4 regions of the Pantoea sp. BRR-3P genome follow, and region 2 is predicted to be linked to each of the others. Evidence: predicted binding sites of a transcription regulator. Region 2 holds the regulator's gene; each other region holds the start of a gene.
The links. The regulator Fur, encoded in region 2, represses iron uptake genes when iron is present. The targets are predictions, from matches to a motif close to ATAATAATGAGAACNACTATCAA.

Region 1 (4,889 bases), 690 kb from region 2:
CGGCGCTTTATACGCACGCCCTATCCCCATCTTCAGGGTGAAGTCATCCCCTAAACCTTGCGACAGGTTAAGCGACGGGCTCCAGTTGTTGCCAACTATCGAGTGATGGTCGAAACGCAGGCTTGGCGTCAGCATGGTGCTGTCGGTCAACTCCATGTTGTCTTCAGCAAACAGTGAAAAAATCTCTGCCTGTGAATAAGGGCTGCGGCCAGTGTTATCGATGCCAGGCACCGCGCCGTAGCTCGCTGCCTGGGTGTTAGAGGAGCCATCTTTCATGCGCTGCTGGTTCCATTCAGTACCCAGCGTCGCGGTTTGATTGAACAGCAGTTCAAACGGAATGCTCACTTCGCTATGCAGCAGCACATCGTCCAGCTGAATAGTGTTAAAACCGCTATTCGAGAAGATACCCTCAGTGCCGCCCGCTAAACCCTCATTGATGCGCGAGTTGCGGGTCTTCTCGTAACGCGCATAGGTATTGGTGCTGACGCCGTTATCCCATGCGCCCGTCCACTTCAGCGAGACATTTTGTCGATACAGGCGGTTAGTTTCATCACCGTACAGGCTTTTCACCAGCGCACTGGTGTTGGTGTTCTGCGTGTCGCCAGCATACAGGTTGCCCTGGCGGCTGTAGCCAGCCTGCCACTCCAGCGTTTGCATTGGCGCAAATGCCCAGCTCAGTAACGCATTGATATCTTTATTCACCGAGCCTTCACGCCCGGCCGGATAACTGCCCGCGTATGAACCGGTGCGCGCCGCCGCATGCCCCTCGTTGATGTCATAGGCATCGGCCTGGGTTTTGGCTAAACCGCCATACAAACGGAAGTTGAAATCGTCACCCAGCGGCCCTTCCAGACTGAAGTTAGTGCGTTTGGTGGCGCCTTCCGCTTTGTGTTCTGGCACGTTGTAATAGGTGTTCCAGGAACCGTGCCACTGCTGATCGGTTTGTTTTTTGGTGATGATATTCACCACCCCGCCCGCCGCGCCGTTGCCGTAGCGCACTGCTGCCGGTCCGCGAATCACATCGATATGATCGATCATCTCCGGTGGCACCCAATTGGTATCACCGCGCGTATCACGCTCGCCACGCCAGCCAAGGCGCACCGAGTTACGGCTGGTAATCGGCATGCCATCCACCATGATCAGGGTGTTTTCCGGACCCATGCCGCGAATATCGATCTGGCGATTGTTACCGCGCTGGCCGCTGGTGGAGTTACCGGTGAGATTCACGCCCGGCATGGTACGGATGATCTCGGAGACATCGCGCGCAGGCGGGTGTTTTTTAATTTCGTCGGCGGTGATAGTTGAAACACCCAGCGCCTGCAGGTTTTGCTGCTGCGCGGTAACCATTAAGGTGCCGCCGTCCATGGATTGGGCGTCGGTACTGCTTACAGAGGTATTGCTGGAAGAAGTGTCCGCTGCCCAGGCACCGCTGGAGAGCAGTGAGGCGCTGAGCCCCAGTTCAATCAGAATGGCTAATGATAACCGTGAGTAATTTTTCATTTTATGCGTTCCTGGATTGCCAGCAAAAACCCTGAGGCTTGCGTGGCGAGCCGGTGAGAAGATCCCTGTTCCTAACGCGCCCGGATCCAGCCCCTCCAACCCTTCCTTTGCATCACCTTGCCAAATGGAAAGAGTTAGGCGGAACGAGCGTGCTCTTTTTTGAGCGCAGCCACCCTATTGCAAATGCAAATTATTATCAATAGTATTATTCATCAAACTTATCTCCCTCTCCGCGTAAACACCGACTGGCAGCCCTATGACCTGGCGAAATGATGTAACCGGCAGCGCAGCCTGGTGGCAGGCGCAACAATCCCAAGGCATTCCCCGTATTGAGTTAGCCGATGATGGCCACTGTCGGGTCACTTTCTTCTGGCGCGACCCGCAAGGTGACGAGACTCAATCCTCCATCCAGCGCGTGTGGATCAACATCACGGGTGTCACCGATCACCACCAGCGTCGCCCACCGCAATCGTTGATGCGTGTGGCAGGAACCAACGTGTGGTACTGGCAAACCGAGCTTCCCGCCAACTGGCGCGGTAGTTATTGTTTGATGCCCGATGAGCAGGCCACCGACTTCACGGGCGTGGCCGACATGCATGCGTTGCGCAGCTGGTGGCGCGATAAATTTCCCACGGCGCAGGCCGATCCGCTGAACAACTTGCGTGGCTGGTCGGGCGGACGCGGCATGGGCGTATCACCGCTGCATCTCCCGCAGGCACCGGATCAACAGGTGTGGCAGGCGCTGGATAACGGCACGGCGCCCACCCTAAAACTGCAGCAGCTGCAATGGGATAGCGCGCTATTAGGCAACAGCCGCCCCGTGTGGATTTACACCACCGGCGATGCGACTCCTGAGCAGCGTCCACTGGCGATCTTGCTTGATGGCCAGTTCTGGGCGCACAGCATGCCGATTGCCGGGCCGCTACAGCAGCTCACCGATAACGGCGCGTTGCCGCCCGCGGTGTATCTGTTTATCGACATCATCGATCGCGATCACCGCAGCCGGGAGTTGCCGTGCAACCCGCAATTCTGGCAAGCCATCCAGCAAGAACTGTTGCCGCAGGTGGCACACTCAGTGCCTTATCGCCAACAGGCGGCAAGCACCATTGTGGCCGGACAAAGTTTTGGCGGCCTCGCGTCGGTATTTGCCGCGCTGCACTGGCCGGAAACCTTTGGCAATGCGCTCAGCCTTTCCGGCTCTTTCTGGTGGCCAGAGCGCGGCAACCCACACGGCTGGTTGCTGCAAGAACTCGATCGCGGCCTTGCACCGCGCCAACCGCTGCGCTTCTGGCTGGAAGCAGGCAAGCGCGAAGGCTTAATTCTGCAAGCTAATCAACAGCTACAACAGCAACTTCACGCCGCCGGTTATCAGGTGCATTACCAGCCGGTGGAAGGCGGCCACGATGCGCTCTGCTGGCGCGGTGGCCTGCTAAGTGGCTTACAAGCCCTGTTGAATAAACCGGAGCATCCATGTCCGAATCTCTGATGAATAAATCTATGATTGACCACCAAACCTTGCCGTTAGTCGCGGCACAGCCCGGTATCTGGATTGCCGATCAGCTGTCACCGCACCACAACGCTTATGCAGTAGCGCACTTTGTTGAGCTGCGCGGTGACATTGATAGCGCCTTACTGGCCCAGTCAATTGTCGCGGGCATGCAGGAAGCCGATACGCTAAACATGGCATTTGGCGAAGTGGAAGGCGAAGCATTGCAGTGGCTGCAGCCACAAGAATTTAGTCCGCCGCAGATTATCGATCTGCGCGGCGAGGCCGATGCCGTCGCCACAGCACGCAGGCTGATGCGCGACGATATGAATGGCGATCTGCGCGTGTTAAGCGGCGCAAAACTGTGGCATCACACTCTTTTCCAACTTGGCGATCGCCACTGGTTCTGGTATCAGCGCTATCACCATTTGGTGGTGGATGGCTTCAGCTTCACCGCGCTGACCCGCCGCATCGCCAATCTTTACAGCGCAGCAGTGCGTCAGCAGCCTGCTGAGCCCACGCCGTTTATCCCGTTTAGTGAAGTGGTCGACGAGTATCAGCGTTACCGCGAATCCTCCTCCTTTGCGCGTGACGGCCAGTTCTGGCGCGAAAAAGGCGCGGCGCTGCCGTCACCGGCTTCGCTCTCACCGCTGCCGCTCGCCGGACAAACCGCCAGCACCGATCTACTGCGCCACAGCGTGACGCTGGAGCGCAGCACCTTTCAGACGCTGGTGCAGCAGCACCCGCACTCCAGCGCCGCCGATCTGGCTTTTGCCCTCGTTGCGCTGTGGCTGGCACGTCTCAGCGGCCAAAACGACTTTGCCGCCGGCTTCATCTTTATGCGTCGTATCGGTTCTGCCGCCTTGTGTGCCACCGGGCCGGTGATCAACGTGTTGCCGATGGCGGTACATTACGATCCCACCCAGCCACTGAGCACCCTCGCCGCGCAGCTGGCGGGCGAAGTGAAAAAGATGCGTCGTCATCAGCGCTATGACGCCGAACAGGTGCAGCGCGATCTGGGTCGTCTCGGCGATGGCGATCCGCTGTACGGTCCGGTGATCAACCTGAAGATGTTTGATTACCAGCTCGATTTCGCTGGCGTAGAAGGCATCACCCATCAGCTGGCATCCGGGCCGGTACGCGATCTGGAGATCGCCATCTATATCAGCGAGCAGGGTGAATTAACCCTTGAACTGCTGGCTAACGCCGAGCGCTACAGCGAGCAGACCTTGCAGCGCCATGCCAGCCGCTTCGCCCTGCTGCTGGATCAGCTGGCTAAGCAGCCGCAGCGACCGTGTGGTGAACTCGATCTGCTCACCGCCGAAGAGCACGCGCAGATTGCCGCGATTAACCAAACCGCCCATCCGCTGCCGGCAGAAACGCTGGCCTCGCTGTTGGCGCAGCAGGCAGCACGCACGCCGGATGCCCCGGCGCTCGCCGATGCTCAGCATCAGCTGAGCTATCGCCAAATGCAGCAGCAGGTGTTTGCGCTGGCCGCGGATTTGACCGCCGCAGGCGTACAGCGTGGCGATATTGTCGCGGTAGCGCTGCCGCGCTCGGTGCAGCTGTCGCTGGCGTTGCAGGCGATTGTTGCGCTTGGCGCCGCGTATTTACCGCTCGATACCGGCTATCCGGACGAGCGCCTGCAGCTGATGCTGGAAGACGCCGCGCCGAAAACCCTGATCACCTGCGCGGCGCTCAGTGCGCGCTTTAGCACTATCGCCCAGGTAAACCAGCTGCATTTTGATGCGCTGTATAGCACGCCAACTGCGCCGCAACCGGCCAGCGCACCGACGCCGCAGGATGGCGCCTACATCATATACACCTCGGGTTCTACCGGCCGTCCTAAAGGCGTGCTGGTGGGCCATGAAGCCATCGTCAATCGCCTGCTGTGGATGCAGGA
Region 2 (4,889 bases):
TTGCAGGTCAGACCCCGCTGTATGAGGTTAAAGGCTAAGTCCTTGTGATTGGTCAGAAGGCAGGAAGCAATTCCTGCCTTTTTTGTTTTAAAACGACCAACAAACGGTTGTTTCCCGCCTGCGCTTTGTGGATCATACTCCGTTACTTCGTGGTACAAATCACCCGCTATAGTTTTTGAGGATTTTGAGATGAGTGAGGCTGAAGCCCGCCCAACGAACTTTATTCGTCAGATCATCGACGAAGATTTGGCGAGCGGTAAGCACAATAGTGTGCATACCCGTTTCCCGCCTGAGCCCAATGGTTATCTGCATATTGGCCATGCGAAATCAATCTGCCTGAACTTTGGTATTGCGCAAGACTACCAAGGCCAGTGCAATCTGCGTTTCGACGACACCAACCCAGTGAAAGAAGATCTGGAGTTTGTCGAATCCATCAAGCATGACGTGCAATGGCTGGGCTTTGAGTGGAGCGGCAACATTCGTTACTCCTCAGATTACTTCGACCAACTCTTTAACTACGCCGTTGAGCTGATCAATAAAGGTCTGGCCTATGTCGATGAATTATCGGCAGATGAGATCCGTGAATACCGCGGTTCGCTGACTGCACCAGGCAAAAACAGCCCTTATCGCGATCGCAGCGTGGAAGAGAACTTAGCGCTGTTCCAGAAGATGCGCGACGGTGGTTTTGAAGAGGGTAAAGCCTGCCTGCGTGCCAAAATTGATATGGCCTCTAGCTTCATTGTGATGCGCGATCCTGTGCTGTATCGCATTAAGTTTGCCGATCACCATCAGACTGGCAGCAAGTGGTGCATCTATCCAATGTACGACTTCACGCACTGCATTTCGGACGCCATTGAAGGCATTACGCATTCACTCTGCACACTTGAATTCCAGGATAACCGACGCCTGTACGATTGGGTGCTGGATAACATCACCATTCCTGTGCATCCGCGCCAGTACGAGTTCTCCCGTCTGAATCTGGAATACGCGGTGATGTCGAAGCGTAAACTGACGCAGTTGGTGAGCGAGAAGGTTGTGGAAGGTTGGGACGATCCGCGTATGTTGACCGTTTCTGGTCTGCGTCGTCGTGGCTACAGCGCCGCATCAATCCGCGAATTCTGCCGTCGTATCGGTGTGACTAAGCAGGATAATATCGTCGAGATGGCATCACTGGAGTCGTGCATTCGTGACGATCTCAATGAAAACGCGCCGCGTGCGATGGCAGTTATGGATCCACTGAAAGTGGTAATTGAGAACCTGCCAGCTGGGCATGAAGAGATCATCAGCATGCCGAATCATCCGAACAAACCGGAGATGGGCACGCGTGAAGTACCGTTCAGCCGCGAAGTGTGGATTGATCGCGCAGACTTCCGTGAAGAAGCCAACAAGCAATACAAACGTTTGGTGCTGGGCAAAGAAGTACGTCTGCGTAACGCTTACGTGATTCGTGCTGAACGCGTGGCGAAGGATGATGAAGGTAATATCACCTGCATCTACTGCACATGTGATGTAGATACGTTAAGCAAAGATCCTGCTGATGGTCGTAAAGTGAAAGGCGTTATTCACTGGGTGTCTGCGATTCACGCGCTACCGGCGGAATTCCGTCTGTACGATCGTCTGTTCAGTGTGCCAAATCCGGGAGCGGCAGAGGATTTCCTCACCACCATCAACCCGAACTCGCTGGAAACTAAACAGGGCTTCGTTGAGCCAGGCTTGCGTGCTGCTGAGCCAATGGCGCCATATCAGTTTGAGCGCGAAGGCTATTTCTGTGCTGACAGCGTCTATTCGCAGCCGTCCAAATTGGTGTTTAACCGCACCGTAGGTTTGCGTGACACCTGGGCAAAAATCGGCGAATAATCTTTTTTGCTGATAGTACGATAAGATCATGAAAGGGCGAGCAATCGCCCTTTTTTATTGTCTGCATTTGGCAATGGGTAATCAATTATTCTGCATGCCAGTTAATAGGTTTCTTTTGTCGTTTACGACTATTCTGACTTTAGAAAAATTAATCCATTTGGCCGTGTGAAAAACTTTTTTTCAGGTAGGCTATGCGCTCTTAAACGTTGCTTCGCGGGTTACCAAAGGAAAAAAAATGACAAGTCTCGCTCTGGAAGCCAAGCACAGTGTGGTTGTTTTACATCAACTTATCGAACGTATTTTCAATCAGGTCGAAGGCAGTGATGACAGCATCGACCTGTTTTTGTCGCACTTTCATCCCGAATTTAAAATGGTGACACCGCAAGGTAAACAGTTGGATCTTAATGAGATGGAAGCGCTGTTTCGCCAGTTAAATGGTCAACGCGAAGGTATGCGGATTGCGACCAGCGAGCACGCCATTATCTCGCAGCAAAGTGAGGAAGTGACGATTCAGTATCGTGAATTACAAATGATGAATGGCATCAATCAGAGCCGTATTTCACTGGCGGTTCTTGATTGCAGCACCAGCATTCCACGCTGGCGTTACCTGCAAGAAACCCTCATTGCCTGAATTCAGGTATAAAAAAACCGGCTCAAGCGCCGGTTTTTTTATACTGCATAGCACACTTAATTACTTATCGTGGAGCGTCTCGTCTTCGCGGCAGTCTCCCAGAGCACAGTGACCGTACAAGTACAGACTGTGGTTGCTGAGTTTGATACCGTGGCGAGTGGCAATTTCACGCTGGCGCGTTTCGATTGATTCATCGCTGAATTCGATAACCTTGCCACAATCCAGGCAGATCAGGTGATCGTGATGGTGCTGCTGGGTCAGTTCGAATACGGATTTACCGCCTTCGAAGTTATGACGGGTTACGATGCCCGCGTCGTCAAACTGGTTAAGAACGCGATATACCGTGGCCAGACCAATCTCTTCGCCCATATCAATCAGGCGTTTATACAAATCTTCCGCACTGACGTGATGGGACTCGGGTCCGGGTCCCTGAAGCACTTCCAGAATTTTCAGTCTGGGGAGCGTGACTTTCAGGCCAGCCTTCTTCAATGCGGAGTTGTTGTCAGTCATGCGGATATTGTCCTGTTACTTTGCTAGTCACTTGCGGCGCAGGGGCCTTGAATGTTTAGGTCAACGCGCATTCTCATTTGCGTCTCATTATAGAACTCAAGCAGTGAAATGAAAACCAAGGCAACGTCCTTAATCAATAAAGAGGGTAAGGATAATGTCACTAACGTCTTCAAGACCGGTAAGTTTTGGATTCCATTTCACTCAGCCTCATTCTACAGCCAGAGGAATAAGCGGGTGACCATTGCGGGTATTCTACAGATTTGCGGGGAAAAGTTAAAAAACCGTAGCTATTATTTTTATAGGAAATTCCGTTACCCGATGTGAGATAGCGCCCACATCGGGCAGAGAAGGGGATTAGGCTTCAATAATCTCTTTCAGCTGCAGCTCATCGAAGATCTGTTTCACCCATTTCTCAACGCGTTCATTGGTCAGTTCGGGTTGACGATCTTCGTCAATCGCCAGACCGAGGAAGTGTTTATCATCGGCCAAACCTTTAGATGCTTCAAAATGGTAGCCTTCGGTAGGCCAGTGGCCGACGATAACGGCACCATTTGGCTCGATGATGTCGCGAATGGTACCCATCGCGTCGCAGAAGTATTCGGCGTAATCCTCCTGATCGCCACAGCCAAAAAGTGCTACCAGCTTGCCATTGAAATCAATCTCTTCCAGCGTTGGGAAGAAATCATCCCAGTCACACTGCGCTTCACCATAATACCATGTCGGGATGCCCAGCAGCAGGATGTCGAATGCATCGAGATCTTCTTTGGTGCTCTTAGCAATGTCATGCACTTCGGCGACATCTTTACCCAGTTGTTTCTGGATCATTTTTGCAATGTTTTCAGTGTTGCCGGTATCGCTGCCGAAGAAAATGCCTACGATTGCCATGGGTTAGGTAACCTCTTAAATCCTGATTGTGAAAGTAAGTCAGTTGACTGCACAGTTATGCGAATAATAGCAGACCGGTAAAAAGTGCGGAACTTGTAAAGCCGTGACTTTTGTTCCAGCGTGCGGTTTGGGCACGCTACGACAGTTTGAGCTGTGCTAGCAGCATTTGTTCAATCAATTCGCTGCGACTGATGTTTTGCTGATCGGCCAGCGTACTGAGCGCGTCAACCGCCTCGCTGGACATTTTCAGCTCAACACGACGCAACCCACGCACTTTATCGCGCTTGAGCTGATTACGTTTATTGATGCGTAGCTGTTCATCACGCGTCAACGGGCTAGTTTTCGGGCGACCAGGACGCCGCTCGTCTGCGAAGAGATCAAGCGTGGTGCGGTCTGTCTGTTCTTTTGCCATGGTTTGTAAAACTGAGTGGGCGCGAACGGCGGAAAGGCGCTGCGCGATTAAAACATTATCGGCCCGACCACGGTAAAAATATCCGTGGCAAATTTTTAGCGCGACATCATACTCCAGCGCCTTCTCTGACGCCAACCCTAAAGCACGCGCGGCAAGCTTTTGCTTTTACAGATTAAAAAACCGCCGAACCGCGCGCAAAACCGCATCAGGTTTCTCGGCATGCACCCAATGTCCGGCCCCGCTGATAACGTGCGCATGTGCCTGAGGGAATTGACGCAGCAGCGCATCGCGATGCTGATTATCCAGATAAGGCGAGTCACCGCCGCGAATAAACAGCGCCGGATGCGGCCAGGCAGGCACCTCTTCCCAACCGGAAATGGTGGTGTAATTATCCCACAGCACCGGCACGTTAAAGCGCCATTCACCTTCGACGAATGACTTGAGGATGAACTGAATCACGCCGTCCTCATTAATATGCTGACGCATCACCTCTGCCGCTTCACTACGACGTGTGACGCCAGCGGTAGTAACGGCTCGGATGGCGGCAAAAATTTCGTCATGGCGGCGCGTTTGATAATCAACGGGCGCGATATC
Region 3 (4,889 bases), 410 kb from region 2:
TGCACACCGTCCGCTACAGATCACCCGCGATCTGGCAGCCTTCTGGCGCGGTGCCTATCTGGACGTGCAGAAAGAGATGAAAGGGCGCTATCCGAAGCATCCGTGGCCGGACGATCCGGCCAACGCCTTACCCACAAGGCGGACCAAGAAATTTTCATCGTGAAACGCTTTGGATCGAATTCAGAGGGTTCTGCCATGCGCAGCACGAGAAAGCAGTTAGAGTAACGGCCGCCGCCGTAGCAATGCCTGGAGAATAAAAGCATGTCTGGGAACGATCGCGAACCTATTGGGCGTAAAGGAAAAACGCCAAAGCCACCGCGCAGCACTGCGCGTCGGGGTCGCCGCAGGGAGCTGGATGATGATATCGATCAGGACGATTTTGACGAAGAAGATGAGGAGAGTGGACCAGTGCCACCAAAAGGTAAAGGTAAAGGAAAACGACCGCCACGCGGCAAACGTCGTTGGTTAGGCTGGTTGATTAAACTCTTCCTGGTGTTTGTTGTGGTGATGGCCGCCTGGGGCGTCTATCTCGACTCGGAAATTCGCAGTCGCATCGACGGCAAAGTGTGGCAACTGCCCGCGGCCGTTTATGGTCGCATGGTGAGCCTTGAACCGGGCATGCCCTACGACAAAAAAGAGATGATTGCGCTGCTGGAAGGCACGCAGTATCGCGAAGTGTCGCGCATCACGCGTCCGGGTGAGTTCAGCGTTAAGGGCAACACCATTGATCTGCTGCGTCGTCCGTTTGATTTCCCGGACAGCAAAGAAGGGCAGATTAACGCCCGTCTGACGTTTAGCAAAAATGAGCTGAGCGAGATTAAAAACCTCGACACCGGCCGCGATTTTGGCTTTTTCCGCCTCGATCCGCGTCTGATCACCATGCTGCAGTCGCCAAACGGTGAACAACGTCTCTTCGTGCCGCGCGCCGGTTTCCCGGACCTGTTGGTCAGCACGTTGATCGCCACCGAAGACCGCCACTTCTACGAGCACGATGGCATTAGCCCGTACTCGATTGGTCGCGCGTTCCTCGCCAACCTGACTGCCGGTAAAGCGGTGCAGGGCGGCAGTACGCTGACGCAGCAGCTGGTGAAAAACCTGTTCCTCACCAACGAGCGTTCGCTGTGGCGTAAAGCGCGTGAAGCCTACATGGCGGTGATCATGGATGCGCGCTACAGCAAAGATCGCATCCTCGAGCTCTACCTCAACGAGGTGTATCTCGGCCAGACCGGTAACGATCAGATCCGCGGCTTCCCGCTGGCGAGTTTGTATTACTTTGGGCGTCCGGTGGATGAGCTGAGCCTCGATCAGCAGGCGATGCTGGTGGGTATGGTGAAAGGAGCGTCGCTGTATAACCCGTGGCGTAACCCGAAATTGGCACTGGAGCGACGTAATCTGGTGTTGCGTTTGCTGCAGCAGCAGAACGTCATCGATCAGGAGCTTTACGACATGCTGTCGGCGCGTCCGCTTGGCGTGCAGCCGAAAGGCGGTGTCATCACGCCGCAGCCGGCATTTATGCAGATGGTGCGGAATGAGCTGCAGGCTAAGCTCGGCGACAAAATGAAAGATCTCTCTGGCGTGAAAATTTTCACCACGCTGGATGCGATTTCACAGGATGCGGCCGAGAAAGCGGTGGTGGAAGGGATTCCAACGCTGAAAAAACAGCGTGGCCTGAAGGATCTGGAAACCGCGATGGTGGTGGTTGACCGCTTTAGCGGTGAAGTGCGCGCCATGGTAGGCGGTGCCGATCCGCAGTTTGCCGGTTATAACCGTGCGCTGCAGGCGCGTCGTTCAATTGGTTCGCTGGCGAAACCGGCTACCTATTTAACCGCACTGAGCCAGCCGAACAGCTATCGCCTTAACAGTTGGATCGCTGATGAGCCGATTGCGCTGAAACAGCCGAACGGCACCATCTGGAAACCGATGAATGACGATCGTCGCTTCAGCGGCAAAGTGATGCTGGTGGATGCATTAACCAACTCGATGAACGTACCGACGGTTAACCTTGGTATGACGTTGGGTCTGGATGCGGTCGTGGATACCTGGACCAAGCTGGGCGTGCCGAAAGATCAGCTGCATCCGGTGCCGTCCATGCTGCTGGGGGCATTGAACCTGACGCCGATTGAAGTGGCGCAGGCGTTCCAGTCGATTGCCAGTGGAGGGAACCGCGCGGAGCTTTCGGCTGTGCGCTCGGTGATTGCTGAAGATGGTACCGTGCTGTATCAGAGCTACCCGCAGGCGCAGCGCGTGGAGCCGGCGCAGGCCGCTTATCTCACGCTCTACACCATGCAGCAGGTGGCAGATCATGGTACCGCGCGTGCGCTGGGTGCGCGTTACCCGAATGCCCATCTGGCCGGCAAAACCGGTACCACCAATGACCTGATCGACAGCTGGTTCGCCGGTGTTGATGGCAAAGAGGTGGCGATTACCTGGGTAGGCCGCGACAACAACCAGACATCGAAGCTGTACGGTGCGAGCGGGGCGATGCAACTCTATCGCCGCTATCTCGATAATCAGGCGCCGATGCCGCTGGTGCTGACGCCACCGGAAGATATCACGCAGATGAACGTCGATTCTGCCGGTAACTTTATCTGTGGTAGCGGCAGCAGCACATGGCGTTCTCTGCCGGTGTGGTCGCTGGATCCGAATGCGCTGTGTCAGCAGCAGCAAGAGCAGGTGCAGCAACAGCAGCAGCAGTTGCAGCAGCAAGAACAGCAGCAGCAACAGCAGCAGCCGCAAAACGAGCAGAAAGATTCAGACGGCGTGGCTGGCTGGATTAAGGATATGTTCGGCAGCAAATAGCATGCTGAGAAAACAGAGGGCGCTACGGCGCCCTTTTTTCATGCCTGCAACTTTGTTAATCGCGATCATGGATATGCGCGATCTGGTCGCTAACCCCGCGCAATAAGCCATTACAAGTTGCGAATATTGGCGTATTTCGCCTATTATCCGTGCGTCATAATAATCATTCTCGTTTGTATTCGCCTGCATCGACTTTTTTCGAGAGATCTCACTTATGAATACGCGAAGCACTAATCCTTGTTTTTTACGCCCGAGTTCACCCCGTCGACCGCTGGCCTGGCTTATTTCATTGACTCTGGGCACGCTCAGCGCGCAGGCGCTGGCAGAAGATACTGTCGTTGTCAGCGCGGATGGCGGCAGTGCCGTTGCGCAGGAGAGCGCGTGGGGGCCGTCACCTACCATCGCCGCCAAGCGTAGCGCTACCGGTACTAAAACCGATACTCCGATTGAGAAGACCCCGCAGTCGATCTCTGTGGTCACGCAGGAAGAGATGGCGATGAAAAACGTCACCAGCGTGAAAGGGGCTTTCAACTATACGCCTGGCGTGTTGACCGGCAACCGCGGCAGTTCCAATGTCATTGATGCCCTGTCGATTCGTGGTTTCAGCGAAACGAATACCAACCAATATCTTGATGGCCTGAAACTGCAGGGTGATAACTACTCAGAGTTTGCGATCGATCCCTATTTCCTGGAACGCGCCGAACTGCTGCGCGGTCCGGTTTCGGTGCTGTATGGCAAGAGCAATCCAGGCGGCGTTGTATCGCTGGTGAGCAAACGTCCAACGCAGGAGACGCTGCGTGAAGTGCAGTTCCAAATGGGCACTGACAACCTCTTCTCCACCGGTTTCGACTTCGGCGGCTCGATTGATGATGACGGCGTGTACAGTTATCGCCTCACCGGTCTGGCGCATAGCGCTGACGCCCAGCAAGATATGAACAAAGAGAAGCGCTATACCATTGCGCCATCATTCAGCTGGCGTCCAGATGAAAATACCCGTTTCGATCTGCTGACCTATTTCCAGAACGAACCGGAAACCGGCTATTACGGTTGGCTGCCGCGTCAGGGAACCGTTGTAGGCATTAAACGTCCTGATGGTAGCGAATACAAATTGCCGACCAACTTTGATGAAGGCGAAGACAGCAACAAGATCTCGCGTAACACCAAGATGGTGGGCTACAACTTTGAGCACAGCTTCAACGATACCTGGACGGTGCGGCAGAATCTGCGCTATGCCGATCTGCGTACCGATTATCGCAGTATTTATGGCAGCAACTTTAATCCGGCCACTTTAGAGATCATTCGCGGTTCTGCCGTTTCCAATGAAAAGCTGAATCAGTTTGCGGTGGATAACCAGGCGCAAGCCAAATTTGCGACGGGCCAGGTTGATCATACACTGCTGCTGGGTGTTGATTTCCAGCGAACCCGCAACGACATTGATGCGCAGTTTGGTACCGCATCACCGCTGAGTGCAGTCAATCCACAATATGGCGACGATAGCGTAACGCCGTTTGATGATCCGTATCAGCATCTTAACAAGCAGCGCCAAACCGGCTTGTACGCGCAGGATCAGATGGAATGGAACCGTTGGGTGTTAACCCTGGGCGGACGCTACGATTACGCCATGAACTCGGTTTACGATCGCGTGACGGATAAGGTTGATCGCCAGAACGATCAGGCCTTCACCTGGCGCGGTGGCCTGAACTACGTGTTCGATAATGGGATCGCGCCATACTTCAGCTATAGCGAAGCCTTCATTCCGAACTCGGGTTCAACCTGGGATGGCCAGGCATTTGATCCTTCCCGCGCTAAACAGTATGAAGCGGGCGTGAAATACGTACCAAAAGATCGTCCTGTTGTCCTCACGGCTGCGGTTTATCAACTGACGAAGACCAAGAATCTGACGGCCGATCCGGATACGGTTAACCACCCGTTTGCCAGTATTCAGAGTGGTGAAATTCGCTCACGCGGCGTTGAGCTGGAAGCTAAAGCGGCTCTGAATGCCAACATCAACATGACGGCGTCTTATACCTACACCGATGCGGAGTATACCGAAGACACCAACCTGAAGGGCAAAACGCCAAATCAGGTGC
Region 4 (4,889 bases), 700 kb from region 2:
GGTGTGGAACGGCGGTGGGCGCGCGGTCAACCTGTGGACCGCCGCCTCGGCGCAGGGCAAGCTGCTGGAACAACTCGGTTTCACCCTGGCGGTACCGCCGGCCAGCGTGGAGCAGAGCCACAGCATGGGACAGCGTAAAGACATCATTCAGCTGTCAGGCGAAAACCTCGCCAGCGGCCTGACGGGTAAAACCTTCCTGCTGTTTGCCGCCGACGACAAAACCACGCAGTCGGTGCTGAGCAATCCGTTCCTGGCGCAGAATGCTGCGGTGCAAAACAAGCAGGTGTACGAATTGGGTGTCGATTCGTTCCGTCTCGATTACTACAGCGCCAGCAATCTGCTCGCGCGTCTGGAAAAACTGTTCGTTAAATCATGATACCTGTTCCGCCAGCTCTGGCGCTGGCGGGTGGTAACGACGTAAACGCCCCATCACTAACCACATCACCATGCCCAGCAGCGCCGCGGCGAAGCCAAACACCGCAGCGGCCTGCGGTGGCAGCAGCCAGGAACCCATCGCGCCAATCACCGCTGCACCAATCGCATCGCCAGTGACGTTCTGCGCGGTCCACAACCCATTGATGCGACCAAGCAAATGATCGGGCGTGAGCGCTTGAATCATCGCGTATTGCACCAAGCTATTGATGGCGCTGAAGTAACCGAAGGCGATCAGGCAAGCTAACGCCAGCGGCAGGTTCGGCATCAGGCTAAACAAACCAAGGGCGATAAACGCCGCAATCGCGCTGCCGAGTATTAACTGCCCTGGACGCGCGGCGTGTTTCAGTTTGCCGCTGGTCAACGCGCCCACCGCCGCACCGAGCGGCACCGCGGCGTAAAGCAAACCCAGCTGGTCAGCACTCACTGACCAATGCGGCGCGAGTGCGGGATAGAGCACGCGTACCGCGCTGGCTAAGGTTACCAGTGCACCAATCAGCGCCACCATGCCGACAATCGGGCTGGCAAAAAGAAACTGCACGCCAGCGGCCAGGGATTTCAGCGGATGTTCACGCGGCTGCGGCGGAGGCGGCAAGTGCGGTAATTTTAACAGCGTCAACACCGTGAGCAGCGTGCCGAACGCGGCGAGACCATAGTTCCAGGTTACGCCGCCGTGGGCAATCACCAAACCGGCAATCGCAGGTGACAAAATCGAGCCGAAGCGCACCGTTAACATGGTGATGGCTCCGGCCTGCATAATATTTTCACGCCCCACCAGCGCGGGCGTGGCGGCCAATAGCGCGGTGACGCCAATCGCCCCGAAGAAGCCATCCCAGAAGCCCAGCAGATAAACGGCGATTAACGAGGGTTCCGGCAGCACGGCGTTGATCGCCAGCGCGATAAAGCCTAAGCCGCAGGTGGATCGGGCCAGCAGAATCAGCTTTTTGCGCTCATGGCGATCTGCCAATACGCCGCCGGTCAGCAGACCAATAAACATGCCCGCAGCGGCCAGTGTCACCGCCAATCCTACCAGCAGCGGTGAATTTGTCATGTGCTGGATCTGGACCGGCACCGCGACGGCAAGCATGCCGAGCGCGACAATCGAGATAAAGCGCGCAATAAATACCGCGCGAAAAGCCGGATGGGTTTTCAGCAGTGAAAGATCGATAAAGTGGGAAGATTTGTTCATAGGTTCGCCTTTTTGCACCAATTTTCCTCATCGTCCGCGAGGCGAGTCATGGTAACATAGCTAAACGCGAGTAATAACGATAACCATTATCAAGTTGCATCGCGCATGCGACGACGTTGAACAGTGAAGGTTTAGAACGCTATGCGCCAGATCCGTGCATTGGCAGGCTCAGGGATTCTGCTCTTGCTCCTCATCGCTCTTAGCTTGATGCTAGGGGCCAAATCGATACCGCTTCCCGATGTTTATCATTCGCTTACCTCCAGCTGTAACAGCGCGGAGTGTGTGATTGTGCGTGACGCGCGCCTGCCGCGCACCCTGGCTGGTCTGCTGGCGGGCGTGGCGCTCGGGCTGGCCGGTGCCTTAATGCAGAGCCTGACGCGCAACCCGCTGGCCGATCCCGGTATTCTCGGCGTCAATGCTGGAGCCGGTTTCGCGGTGGTGATTGGCATAGCGCTGTTCGGCGCAGATTCGCCGGTGGATTGGCTTGGCTTCGCTTTTGCCGGTGCACTGCTCTCTTCGTTGCTGGTGGCATTGACCGGTGCGATTGGCGGCGGGCGCGTCAATCCGGTGCGTCTTACGCTGGCGGGCGTCGCGCTTGGCGCGGTGCTGGATGGGCTGACATCCGGCCTGTCGCTGCTCAACCCTGACATCTACGATCACCTGCGCTTCTGGCACAGCGGCTCGCTGGATATCCGCAATTTTACCGTGCTGCGCACGCTGTTTCCGGCGGTGCTGGTGGGCGGCGTGGTAGCGATTCTTCTGTCGCAGGCGCTTAACAGCCTGAGCATGGGGGGCGATATGGCTACCGCGCTCGGTACGCGCGTGGCGCGCACGCAGTTGCTTGGCCTGCTGGCGATTGCGCTGCTGTGCGGTGCAGCGACGGCGGCGGTGGGGCCAATTGCGTTTGTGGGCCTGATGACGCCGCACTTTGCCCGCTGGCTGGTAGGCAACGATCACCGCTGGATGCTGCCTGCAACCGCGCTGATTACACCGATTTTATTACTCGCCGCCGATATTCTTGGCCGCCTGCTGGTGGCGGGCGAGCTGCGGGTTTCCATCGTCACGGCAATGCTTGGTGCACCGATGCTGATTGTGCTGGTACGCCGCAAACTGGGCCGGGGTGGGCTATGACGCATCGTGCCTGGTTACACGCGCTTTGGCTGCTGCTTTGCTGCGGGCTGCTGGCGTATCTGGCGATGACGCGCGGCGCGTTACAGATTAGCAGCGAACAAATCGGGCAGCTGCTGCTCGGGCAGGGGGCCGGCAACGTCAAGCTGATCGTGCTGGAGTGGCGTTTGCCGCGCGTGCTGATGGCGTTGCTGATTGGTGCTGCGTTAGGGATTAGCGGGGCGATTTTCCAGTCGCTGCTGCGCAATCCACTCGGCAGTCCGGACATTCTCGGCTTTAACACCGGCGCTTACAGCGGCGTACTGGTGGCGTTAGTGCTGTTCAATCAAAGCGTCACGGCGATGACCGGCGCGGCGCTGATTGGCGGCATCGCCACGGCGGCGTTGGTGTATCTGTTCGCCTGGCGCAACGGCGTGGAAACCTTCCGCCTGATCATTGTTGGCATCAGCGTGCGCGCGCTGCTGATGGCGCTGAACTCGTGGCTGATTATCAGCGCGTCGCTGGAGTCGGCGCTGAGTGCCGGCTTATGGAGCGCCGGATCGCTCAACGGAATTACCTGGGCGAAAACGCCGCCGGTGATTGTGGTGCTGCTGCTGGCGTTACTGCTGATGGCGTTATTGGCGCGGCGCATGCGCCTGCTGGAGATGGGCGACGATACCGCCTGTGCGCTCGGCGTGCCGGTGGAGCGCAGCCGTATGTGGCTGATGCTGATTGGCGTGGTGTTAACGGCAGCATCAACGGCGCTGGTGGGACCGATTTCGTTTGTCGCGCTGCTGGCACCGCAAATTGCGCGTCGTCTTGGCGGCGGCATTAAAGGTGCATTGCTGCTCTCGGCGCTGTGTGGCGCACTGTTGCTACTTGCCGCTGACTATGCCGCACAGCATCTGTTTCTGCCTTATCAATTACCGGTTGGCGTGATTACCGTCATCCTCGGTGGACTTTATCTGATTGCTTTACTGGTGCGGGAGGCGCGACGCCAATGATCGATATCCCTTCACGTCTGCGCGGCGAAGGTTTGACGCTGGGCTACGATAAAAAAGTGGTGGCAGAGAATTTGTCGGTGGCGATTCCCGAGGGTGAACTGACGGTGATTATCGGCCCCAACGCCTGTGGAAAATCGACCTTACTGCGCACGCTCAGCCGCCTGCATACGCCGCTGAAAGGGGAAGTGCTGCTGGATGGCGAAGCGATTGCGCGCTATCCCACGAAAGAAGTGGCGCGCCGTCTTGGCCTGCTGCCGCAAAGTTCGAACGCACCTGCGGGCATCAGCGTAACAGAGCTGGTGGCGCGCGGACGTTATCCGCATCAGGCGCTGTTTGGTCGCTGGCGTGCGGAAGATGAAGCGGCGGTGCAGCAGGCGATGCAGGCCACCGGCGTGGCCGACCTGGCGCAGCAATCGGTGGATACGCTATCGGGCGGTCAGCGCCAGCGCGTGTGGATTGCGATGGTGCTGGCGCAGGAAACGCCGCTGCTGCTGCTGGATGAACCGACCACCTGGCTGGATATCACGCATCAAATTGAGTTGCTGGAGCTGATGCAGGAGTTGAATCAGCAGCATGGCCGCACGCTGGTGGTGGTGCTGCACGATCTCAACCACGCGTGTCGTTACGCCACGCACTTGATTGCCATGCGTTATGGCAAGATTGTCGCCGAGGGCAAACCGGCGGAGATCGTGACGCCAGCGTTGATCGAGCAGGTGTATGGTCTGCGCTGCGTGATTGTGGAAGATCCGGTGGCGCATACGCCGATGATTGTGCCGCTGGGGTGCGGAAGATAATTGAGGTGGTCACCATGAATGGCGACCCTACAAAATCACACCGGCACATCGTAGGGTCGCCATTCATGGCGACCTGGTTTGCATCTAACCCAGCAACCGATGCAACAGTGGCCCAATCTGCTCAAACATCTGCGGTGAAATGATCTCGACATGGGCACAATCCATGGGCCATACGTCCAGCTCACCCACATACGGTGCCCAGGCGCGGCGCGCATCCTGCCCTGGCTGCTGGGTTTGTTCGGCGAGGAACAGCGTGGCGCGGCCGTTAAACCGTGCACTGCGCGCGGTGGCCAGCAGGCGCACTGAACTGGCGTAATTGGCTTCGATGGTATCGAACATCGCGCGCATCTCTTCACCGGCCTG

Region 1: the regulator Fur is predicted to act here: its motif matches at 1,684-1,706, upstream of fes (enterochelin esterase).
Region 3: the regulator Fur is predicted to act here: its motif matches at 2,956-2,978, upstream of fhuA (ferrichrome porin FhuA).
Region 4: the regulator Fur is predicted to act here: its motif matches at 1,692-1,714, upstream of fepD (Fe(3+)-siderophore ABC transporter permease).

The regions. Positions count from the first base shown of each region.
Region 1 covers NZ_CP155066.1:3,515,885-3,520,773, forward strand. Annotated here, with positions in the region: gene AAGR08_RS16325 (TonB-dependent siderophore receptor) at 1-1,500, opposite strand, end outside; gene fes (enterochelin esterase) at 1,757-2,986, shown strand; gene AAGR08_RS16335 (enterobactin synthase subunit F) at 2,971-4,889, shown strand, end outside.
Region 2 covers NZ_CP155066.1:2,822,902-2,827,790, reverse strand. Annotated here, with positions in the region: gene nagE (N-acetylglucosamine-specific PTS transporter subunit IIBC) at 1-38, shown strand, start outside; gene glnS (glutamine--tRNA ligase) at 190-1,857, shown strand; gene AAGR08_RS13160 (hypothetical protein) at 2,093-2,488, shown strand; gene fur (ferric iron uptake transcriptional regulator) at 2,549-2,998, opposite strand; gene fldA (flavodoxin FldA) at 3,353-3,883, opposite strand; gene ybfE (LexA regulated protein) at 4,020-4,295, opposite strand; gene ybfF (esterase) at 4,461-4,889, opposite strand, start outside.
Region 3 covers NZ_CP155066.1:3,237,646-3,242,534, reverse strand. Annotated here, with positions in the region: gene hrpB (ATP-dependent helicase HrpB) at 1-163, shown strand, start outside; gene mrcB (bifunctional glycosyl transferase/transpeptidase) at 262-2,799, shown strand; gene fhuA (ferrichrome porin FhuA) at 3,014-4,889, shown strand, end outside.
Region 4 covers NZ_CP155066.1:3,522,488-3,527,376, reverse strand. Annotated here, with positions in the region: gene fepB (Fe2+-enterobactin ABC transporter substrate-binding protein) at 1-376, shown strand, start outside; gene entS (enterobactin transporter EntS) at 371-1,621, opposite strand; gene fepD (Fe(3+)-siderophore ABC transporter permease) at 1,763-2,752, shown strand; gene fepG (iron-enterobactin ABC transporter permease) at 2,749-3,732, shown strand; gene AAGR08_RS16340 (ATP-binding cassette domain-containing protein) at 3,729-4,526, shown strand; gene AAGR08_RS16335 (enterobactin synthase subunit F) at 4,611-4,889, opposite strand, start outside.